DNA from 2 places in the Kitasatospora sp. NPDC088779 genome. Region 1 is predicted to be linked to the other one. Evidence: riboswitches for the same ligand, from Rfam matches in the RefSeq annotation. Region 1 holds a riboswitch; the other holds the start of a gene.
What was found. Region 1 has a riboswitch for thiamine pyrophosphate ahead of thiO (glycine oxidase ThiO). Riboswitches for the same ligand answer to the same signal wherever they lie in the genome.
Positions count from the first base shown of each region.

Region 2: it holds a riboswitch for thiamine pyrophosphate, as region 1 does, so the genes downstream of both, AB0P03_RS05040 (cytosine permease) here and thiO (glycine oxidase ThiO) in region 1, are expected to answer to the same signal.

Region 1 is NZ_JBFBHW010000011.1:92,190-96,777, forward strand. Features, by position in the region: gene thiE (thiamine phosphate synthase) at 1-25, opposite strand, end outside; gene AB0P03_RS12925 (Rv2175c family DNA-binding protein) at 25-390, opposite strand; gene AB0P03_RS12930 (FAD-dependent oxidoreductase) at 433-1,641, opposite strand; TPP riboswitch at 1,726-1,838, shown strand; gene thiO (glycine oxidase ThiO) at 1,842-3,017, shown strand; gene thiS (sulfur carrier protein ThiS) at 3,014-3,268, shown strand; gene AB0P03_RS12945 (thiazole synthase) at 3,270-4,067, shown strand; gene pknB (Stk1 family PASTA domain-containing Ser/Thr kinase) at 4,187-4,588, shown strand, end outside.
Region 2 is NZ_JBFBHW010000004.1:167,933-172,520, reverse strand. Features, by position in the region: gene AB0P03_RS05050 (ATP-binding protein) at 1-430, opposite strand, end outside; gene AB0P03_RS05045 (glycerophosphodiester phosphodiesterase family protein) at 736-1,560, opposite strand; gene AB0P03_RS05040 (cytosine permease) at 1,640-3,097, opposite strand; TPP riboswitch at 3,090-3,237, opposite strand; gene AB0P03_RS05035 (trypsin-like peptidase domain-containing protein) at 3,540-4,588, shown strand, end outside.

The DNA.
Region 1 (4,588 bases):
GCCGGCGCGGTGCGTCCGCCGCCATCAGATCAGCATCGCCTGGGCGCGCCGCTTGACCTCGGTGCCGCGGTTCTCCTGCAGCGCCTGGATCGGGCTGCCGGGCAGCGACGGGTCCTCGGTGAAGAGCCACTCCAGGATCTCCACGTCGTTGTACCCGCAGTCGCGCAGCACGGTCAGGGTGCCGGACAGGTGCTTGACCAGCCCCTGGCCGTCGATGAACGCCGCAGGGACCTGCAGCGACTTGTTGGGGCCCCGCCGGACGGCGATCAGCCCGCCGCTGCGGACCAGGTCGCGCACCTCGGTGACGCGCACCCCCCACTGCTCCGAGATGTCGGGCAGGTACATCCACTCGGAAACCAGGGCTTCGATCTTGCTTTCAATCTCACTCACGCCACCAGACTGCCACCTCCACAGCCCCCCGCGCACCAGCCGCTACCCCGCGACCGCCGACTTCAGCGGCACCGAGGGGTCCGCCGCGCGGGCCCGGTCCAGCGCGGTGCCGCGCTCGATCAGCCGGCGGCCCTGGGTGAGGTCGCGCGGCCGGTCGACGGCCAGCAGCGCGCTCGGCACCCCGTCGCGCAGCCAGAGCGCCGTCCAGGAGGCGTCCTGCGGGCCGCCGCGCCACAGCAGTTCGTCGCCCTCGGCGTGCCGCCCGGCGTACTGGACCATCCGCCCGAACTGCTCCGACCAGAAGTACGGCACCGGGTCGTACGGCGGCGCGTCCGCGCCGAGGACGGCGGCCGCCACGGCCTCGCCGGACTGCAACGCGTGGTCCCAGTGCTGGACGGCCAGCCGGGCGCCGGAGCGGGCGGACGGGTAGCTGACGCAGTCCCCGGCCGCGAAGACGCCGGGCAGGCCGGTGCGCAGCCGCCCGTCCACCAGGACGGCGCCGGTGCCGTCCAGCTCGACGCCGGAACCGGCCAGCCAGCCCGTCGCGGGCCGGGCGCCGACGCCGACCACGACCTCGTCGGCGGGCAGGTGCGAGCCGTCCGCCAGCAGCACCGCGCCCTCCTCGACGGCGGCCACGCCGACCCCGCAGCGCAGGTCGACACCGGCCTCGGCGTACCAGGCGGCCATCGCCGAACCGACCTCGGCCGGCAGCGCGCCGGGGACGGGCGCCGGGCCCGCCTCGACCACCGTCACCTCGCAGCCGGCCGCGCGGGCGGCGGTGGACACCTCGGCGCCGATCCAGCCCGCGCCGACCAGCACCAGCCGCAGGCCGGGCCGCAGCAGGGCACGCAGCGCCAGCGCGTCGTCCAGGGTGTGCAGCAGGTGCGCGCGCTCGGCGCCGGGCAGGGCGCGCGGGGTGGCGCCGGTGGCGATCACCAGGGCGTCGTACGGGAGGTCGCCGGCGTCGGTGTGCAGCACTCCGGGGGCGAGGCCGGTCGCGCGGCGGCCGGTGAGCAGTTCGATGCCCAGGTGCGGGTAGTCGATGTCCAGGGTGGTGGCGTCGGCCTTGCCGAGCAGCACGTCCTTGGAGAGCGGCGGCCGGTCGTACGGCGCGTGCGGCTCCTCCCCGACCAGCGTGATCCGCCCCCGCCAGCCGCCCTGCCGCAGCTTCAGGGCGCACTGCGCCCCGGCCAGCCCGGCCCCGACGACGACCACCTGATCCGTTCCGTTCAGCTCTGCCACGCCCGTCACTGTACTCAGCGCCCTGCCGGGGCCACCGGCCCGTCCACCCCGCGTACGGGCCTTCGGCCGGGCCCGCCCCCGGCGTTATGGTGGGGGCACCATCACGGGAGCCCGGCGTACCGGGCTGAGAGGCGGGCTGGCACGGCCCGCGACCGTCCGAACCTGATCCGGGTCATTCCGGCGAAGGGAGAAGAGCAGCCTTGTCACGCTTGCCCGAGGAAACCCACGCCGACGTGTTGGTGATCGGCGGGGGCGTCATCGGCCTCGCCGTCGCCTGGCGCGCCGCGCAGCGCGGGCTGGGGAACATCGTCGTGGTCGACCCCTCCCCCGGCGGCGGGGCGGCCGGGGTCGCGGCCGGGATGCTCGCCCCGGTCACCGAGCTGCAGTACGGCGAGGAGCCGCTGCTGCGCCTCGGCATGGCCTCCAACCAGCGGTACGGGGACTTCGCCGCCGAGCTCACCGAGGCGAGCGGCGGCCTGGACACCGGGTACCGCCGGTGCGGCACGATCGCCGTCGCGCTGGACTCCGACGACCGCGAGGAACTGCGCGAGCTGCACGCCTTCCACCAGCGGCTCGGCCTGGACTCGGCCTGGCTGACCGGCCGGGAGGCCCGCAGGCTGGAGCCGATGCTCGCCCCCGGCGTGCGCGGCGGCCTGCACGTCGCGGACGACCACCAGGTGGATCCCCGCCGGCTGCTGACCGCCCTGGTGGCCGCCTGCGAGCTCGCCGGGGTCGTGCTCCACCGGGCCGAGGCCGTCGGGCTGCTGGTCGAGGACGGCCGCGCGGTCGGCGCCCGGCTCGGCACCGGCGAGACCCGAAGGGCCGACCAGGTGGTGCTCGCGGCCGGCCCGCACAGCCACCGGCTGCCCGGGCTGCCGGAGGGCGTGCTGCCGGCCGTCCGCCCGGTGAAGGGGCAGATCCTGCGGCTGCGGATCCCCGAGGCGTACCGGCCGTTCCTGTCCCGCAACGTCCGCGCGGTGGTGCGCGGACAGCACCTGTACCTGGTGCCCCGGGAGAACGGCGAGCTGGTGATCGGCGCGACCACCGAGGAGCAGGGCTACGACACCACGGTCACCGCCGGCGGGGTGTACGAACTGCTGCGCGACGCCCACGAGTTGGTGCCGGGCATCACCGAACTCCCGCTGCTGGAGACCTCGGCCGGGCTGCGTCCCGGTTCGCCGGACAACGCCCCGCTGCTGGGCCCGACCGCGCTGCCCGGGCTGGTCGCCGCCACCGGCCACTACCGCAACGGCGTGCTGCTCACCCCGGTGACCGCCGACCTGCTCGCCGAGTACCTGGCGACCGGCGAACTCCCCGAGCTTGCAAAGCCGTTCACACCCACCCGGTTCTCCCCCGACCGCTCCACCACGAAGGCCTCCGCATGACCGAGATCGCACCACCCCAGACCACACCGGCCCAGACCACACCGGCCGAGATCGGGCTGACCGTCAACGGCGAGCCCCGCCGGGTGTCCGCCACGACCACCCTCGCGGAGGTGGTGGCCACCCTCAGCGCCGCCCACAGCGGCGTCGCCGCCGCCCTCAACGAGGCCGTGGTGCCGCGCAGTTCGTGGCCGGCCACGGAACTGTCGGCGGGCGACCGGATCGAGATCCTCACCGCCGTCCAGGGAGGCTGACATGGCTGACGACCTGCTGACCATCGCCGGGGAGTCCTTCGGCTCCCGGCTGATCATGGGCACCGGCGGCGCACCCAGCCTGGAGATCCTGGAACGGGCGCTGCTGGCCTCCGGCACCGAGCTGACCACCGTGGCGATGCGCCGGGTCGACGCCGGCACCCAGGGCTCCGTCCTGGACGTGCTGACCCGCAACGGCATCCGGGTGCTGCCCAACACGGCGGGCTGCTTCACCGCCGGGGAGGCCGTGCTGACCGCCCGGCTGGCCCGCGAGGCGCTCGGCACCGACTGGGTGAAGCTGGAGGTGATCGCCGACGAGCGGACCCTCCTGCCGGACCCGATCGAGCTGCTGGACGCCGCCGAGACCCTGGTCGACGACGGCTTCACGGTGCTGCCGTACACCAACGACGACCCGGTGCTGGCGCGCAAGCTGGAGGACGTCGGCTGCGCGGCGATCATGCCGCTGGGCTCGCCGATCGGCTCCGGCCTGGGCATCCGCAACCCGCACAACTTCCAGCTGATCGTGGAGGACGCGGGCGTCCCGGTGATCCTGGACGCGGGCGCCGGCACCGCCTCGGACGTCGCGCTGGCGATGGAGCTGGGCTGCGCGGCGGTGATGCTCGCCTCCGCGGTGACCAGGGCGCAGGACCCGGTGCTGATGGCCGAGGCGATGCGGCACGCCGCCGAGGCGGGCCGGTTCGCCCACCGGGCCGGCCGCATCCCGCGCCGGTTCCACGCCGAGGCCTCCTCGACGATGGCCGGCCGGGCGGAGCTGGACACCCGCGAGCACCCGGCGTTCTGACGCCCTGGCGCCCGGCACCCACCCGCGTGTGCCGTGTCACAAACCGGGCACAGCCGGGCCCGGAGGGGATGTCCTCCGGGTCCGGCTGCCGCCTGCGGCCCTAGACTCTCCGGGTGGACATGGCACTGCACGACCCCCTGATCGGTACCCTGCTCGACGGCCGGTACCGGGTCGAGCAGCGCATCGCGACCGGCGGGATGTCCACCGTCTACAAGGGCACCGACACCCGGCTGGACCGGGTCGTCGCCCTCAAGGTGATGCACCCCGCGCTGGCCGGGGACGACGGCTTCACCGCCCGGTTCATCCGCGAGGCCAAGGCCGTCGCCCGACTCTCCCACCCGAACGTGGTGAACGTCTTCGACCAGGGCGCGGACGGCGCGAACGTCTTCCTCGCCATGGAGTACGTGCCCGGCCGCACCCTGCGGGACCTGCTGCGCGACCGCGGCGCGCTGTCCGTGCGGGCCGCGCTGGACGTGCTGGAGCCGGTGCTGGCCGCCCTCGGCGCCGCCCACCGGGCCGGG
Region 2 (4,588 bases), on a different contig from region 1:
GCTGGTCGACGATGTTCAGGCCGCGACCGCCGCGCGAGGTCAGCGAGGGGCCGGCGGGCAGCGGCCGGGTGGTCGCGCCGCCGTCGGTGACCTCCAGGGTGAGCACGCCGTCGGCGTGCAGCTGCCAGCGGACCAGCACGCCGCCGTCCGTTCCGCTCCCGTGCTCCTCGCGCTCCCGGCCGCCCGTGGCGGAATGCGCCCCGGAGGGGACGCCGACCAGCAGTTGGTCCACCACCTCGGCCCGGGCGCCGCGCCCCAGGGCCCGCAGCGGGCCGAGCGGACGGGCGTACCGACAGGCGTTGCTCAGCAGTTCGGAAAGGATCAGTACGGCATCATCAACGACCGGCTCCGGTATCTCCCGGTCGCCGAGATCTCGACGCAGTCGGCGCCGTGCGACCCCGACACTCGCCGGGCCGTGCGGCACTGCCATGGTCGATGAAGCCGGCACTTCACGCGCCACCATCAACGCCACCCCCGGACCTCCTTCAGCGTATGCCGAGGGAGAGATGCCCCTTGGTAATGCGTCGGAAACGACCGCCGGACGATCCCGCGAGGACATTTCAAGCGATTGCGACCGAGGGTGGACCTGAGGTCATTCCGTGCTCACCGTGCGTCGCCCCGGCGCATGAATTCCGGCAATAACGGGCCCGGAAGGTTTGACTGCCGACCAGAACGATCAGGTTGTGTCCGGGCTTTGCGGGTGGATTTGCGGGCGGCCCGCCGTCCGACGCCGGATCACCGGCCGAGCTGCGCCAGGACCTCGGCGGGCCGGTTGGTGATGATCGCGGACACCCCGAGCTCCAGGCACAGTTCCACGTCGGCCGGTTCGTCCACGGTCCACACGTGCACCTCGTGCCCCAGCTCGCGCAGCCGCGTCACCAGCTGCGGGCGGGCCCGCACCAGGTCGATGCCCGGTCCGGCGATCCGAGCCCCGCCCGGCAGCGGGGAGCCCGGGCGCAGCCGGCCGAGCAGCGGCAGGGTCCGTTCGAACAGGAACACCCGCCGGTACTCCGGCGCCGAGGCCGCCACCCGGTTCAGCCCCACCGAGGAGAAGCTCATGATCCGGGCCGAAGGGCGCTCGCCCTCCCGGCTCGCGCCGATCTTGAAGCGTTCGAGCGTCCGCAGCAGTTCGGCCTCCACCCGGCCGCGGTAGCGCACCGGGTGCTTGGTCTCGATCGCCAGGTCCACCGGGCGGCCGCAGTCCACCACCAGCTCCAGCAGCCGCTCCAGCCGCAGCACGCCGCGCAGCTCGGGGTCGGTGCTGGGGCGGCCGGTCTTCCAGGCGCCGAAGTCGTACGCCTCCAGCTCGGCCAGCGTCATCGCCGAGACGGTGCCCTGGCCGTTGGAGACCCGGCCGATCCGGCGGTCGTGCACGCAGACCAGCTCGCCGTCGGCGGTCAGCCGGACGTCGCACTCGACCGCGTCCGCGCCCTCGTCGAGCGCGCGCCGGTACGCCGCCAGGGTGTGCTCGGGCAGGGCGTGCGAGGAACCGCGGTGGGCGATCACCTGGACGGGCGGCGTGGTGCGCGCCGCCGTCGAGGACGGGTCTGTGCTGGTCACGGGCCCCACGATAGGCGGCGGAAGTGACGCGCAGGCGAAGACGGCCCCAATCTGCGGGGCCGTCTTCGGTGTCGGTCGGTCAGCTCGGCGCCGTCCTGCGGGTCAGCGGGGTGAGCGCCCAGGTGACCAGCGCGGGCACCAGGAAGGCGAACAGCGAGGCGGACGTCCACTCCTGCGGGGTGAAGTGCAGGGCGTCCTGGGCGGAGGTCCAGAAGTCCGTCCACCAGCCGGCCACCGCGGTCGGCGCGATGAACTGGTAGACCGCGAAGCCCAGCACCCAGGGCAGCAGCATCAGGCGGCGCGAGGGCGCGTCGGCGGAGAGGTTCCAGCCGTACCGGCCGGCGCCGAAGAAGTAGTCCACCGCCAGCACCGCCAGCAGCGGCACGAAGACCGAGCCGATCAGACCGAGGAAGTTGGTGTAGGTGTCGGTGAACTTGTCGATCTGCAGTGCCAGCACGGTGATCAGCAGGCCGATCCCGCCGGTCAGCACCCGGCGGTCCACCTTCGGCAGCAGGTTCTGCACCGACATCGCGGTCGAGTACACGTTGGCGAAGGACTGGTCCGTCTCGCGCAGCACCAGCACCAGCAGGAACAGCCAGCCGGCCCAGACGCCGAGGAAGGAGTCGAAGATCCTGTTCGGGTCGCCGTCGGACTGCAGCAGGGCCATCAGGCCGAGCACGTAGCACCAGACCTGGGCGATCGTGTAGCCGGAGAAGCTGCCCCAGAACGCCGAGCGTGCGGTGCGCGAGTGCCGGGTGTAGTCGGCGGCCAGCGGGACGAAGGAGATCGACACCGCGATCATCGCGTCGGTGGCGCCCAGGAAGCCGTGCCAGTTGCCGGCGCCCGGGTCGGGCACCCCCTGGCGGCCCAGCTGGACGGTGAAGTACACCATCGCGACGGCGACCGCACCGGCCACGAAGCGGCGCAGCACCGCGATCGAGCCCAGCGGCCAGATGGTCAGCGCGGTGGTCAGCGCGCCCGCCAGGAGCACGAACAGCCAGCGGTAGCCGTCGGTGTGGGCGACGGTCTGCGCGCCCGCCGCGATCGTCAGCAGCTCGAACACGCCCCAGCCGACGCACTGGACGATGTTCAGCACCGTCGGGACATACGACAGCCGGGTGCCGAACAGCCCGCGCAGGTTCGCCATCGCGGGCGCGCCGGTACGGGCTCCGATCAGCGCGGCCACGCCGAGCATCGCGGTGCCGACCACGGTGCCGGCCACGATCGCGGTCACCGCGGCGGCCAGCGACAGCTCGCTGCCCTTGGCGCCGAGCACGGTCGCGGCGGTGGAGAAGCCGATCAGGCTGACGCCCAGGTTCATCCAGAGCGCGAAGTGGTCCCGGAAGCGCAGCGTGCGCGGCGGCTCGGTGTCCAGCACGAGCGGCGCCTCGGCACGCTCCGGGCGCTCCAGGACGGCGGTCGCCGTGCCGGTGGGGCCCGCGTGACCGCTGTCACCGCCGTGAGCGGTCGGGGACGGTTCGGGGAAACCCTTGGACGCGGGCGCGTCCGAAGAAGAGGATGGCGAAGCAGGCGACATGGCCGATACTCCCTACGCCGGCATTACCCGGACAGGTTCCGGCGGTCTGCGCCCCCTCGACGGTCCGCCCACGATCCCGTGGCGTACGGTCGACCAGCGCACTCTCAGCCTGGATGGTCCAAGCTCCCGCGTGTCAGTTGTGAGCGACAGGCTAACCGGCCCGGGGGTGAACGCCAAGGCCACGGGGTGTGCGGCCCGCATCGCGGGACGCCCGGCGGAGGTGGGGGAGCCTCCGGTCGTCGGCCTGGTCTTCGGTTCGGCCGTCGACTTGCTCGTCGGCTCGGTCATCGCTCGGTCGTCGGCGTAGGACAGCCTGGTCGGCGGCCCGGCTGTCGGCTGCGGCTAAGGATTCTTATGAGTTATTCAGAGGGGTCCTTACGGCAAACGAATCGGCAGTACGAAAAACTATGGTCCTTGGTTCTGTCAGCTATGGAGGTCGTTCGTGAGCACCGAGCGCGAGGTTGGGCCCACCGGGCCGCAGGGGGAGCAGCCCTCGGGCGGCCAGGCGGCGGCTGTTCCCGCTTCCGACGGCCACGCCTCGGGCGGGCACCAGCCGACACTGGCCTTCGGCCGGGTCCCCGAGCCCGGGGCCGCTCCGGCCGCCGAGGCCGCACCGGCTGAGGCCGCGCCGACGGAGGGCGTTGCGGCCGATGGTGTTCCGGCCGAGGGCGGGTACCAGCCCACCGTGGCCTTCACCAAGGTCCCCGCGCCGGAGGCGCCCCCGCAGACCCCGGCCGCGCCGGTCGTCGACGCACCGGCCGCCCCGGTCGACGCCGCCACCGGCTACATCGACGCGCCGCCGCCGGTCCTGCCGCCCGCCCCGCCGGTCCCGGCCGCGCCGGCGGCACCCGCTGCACCCGTCGCACCCGTCGCCGAGAGCCCGGCCCTGCCGCCGGGTGCCAACCCGTACGCCACCCCGGCCCACGGCGTCCCCGCCGCCGGCCCGCACGACCCGTACGGCACCCCGGCCGCCCCCGGCGCGCCCGCCGCGCACCCCGCGCCCGGCCACCACCCGTTCGGCGCCGGCCAGCCGCTCGGCGGCTGGGGTGCCTCCCACGATGCCGGCGGCGGCGCGGGCTACCCGGGTGGCCCGGCCGGACCGCTCGGCTACCCGGCCGACTACCCCGGCGGCCCCGGCGGCCCGCGCAAGAAGCGCGGCGGCCTGGTCGCCCTGATCGCCGCCGTCGCGCTGGTCGCCGGCGTGGCCGGCGGTGCGCTCGGCGTGACCGTCGCGGACCGCAACGACAGCACCAGCAGCGCCGACGACCACCGCAGCACCACCGTCCAGGCCAGCAACACCCAGAAGAACGAGCCCGCCCCCGGCTCGATCGCCGGCATCGCGCAGAAGGCGCTGCCCAGCGTCGTCACCATCAAGGCGCAGGGCAACGGCGAGTCGGGCACCGGCACCGGCTTCGTCTTCGACACCGAGGGCCACATCCTCACCAACAACCACGTGGTCGCGCCGACCCTCAACGGCGGCAAACTGACCGT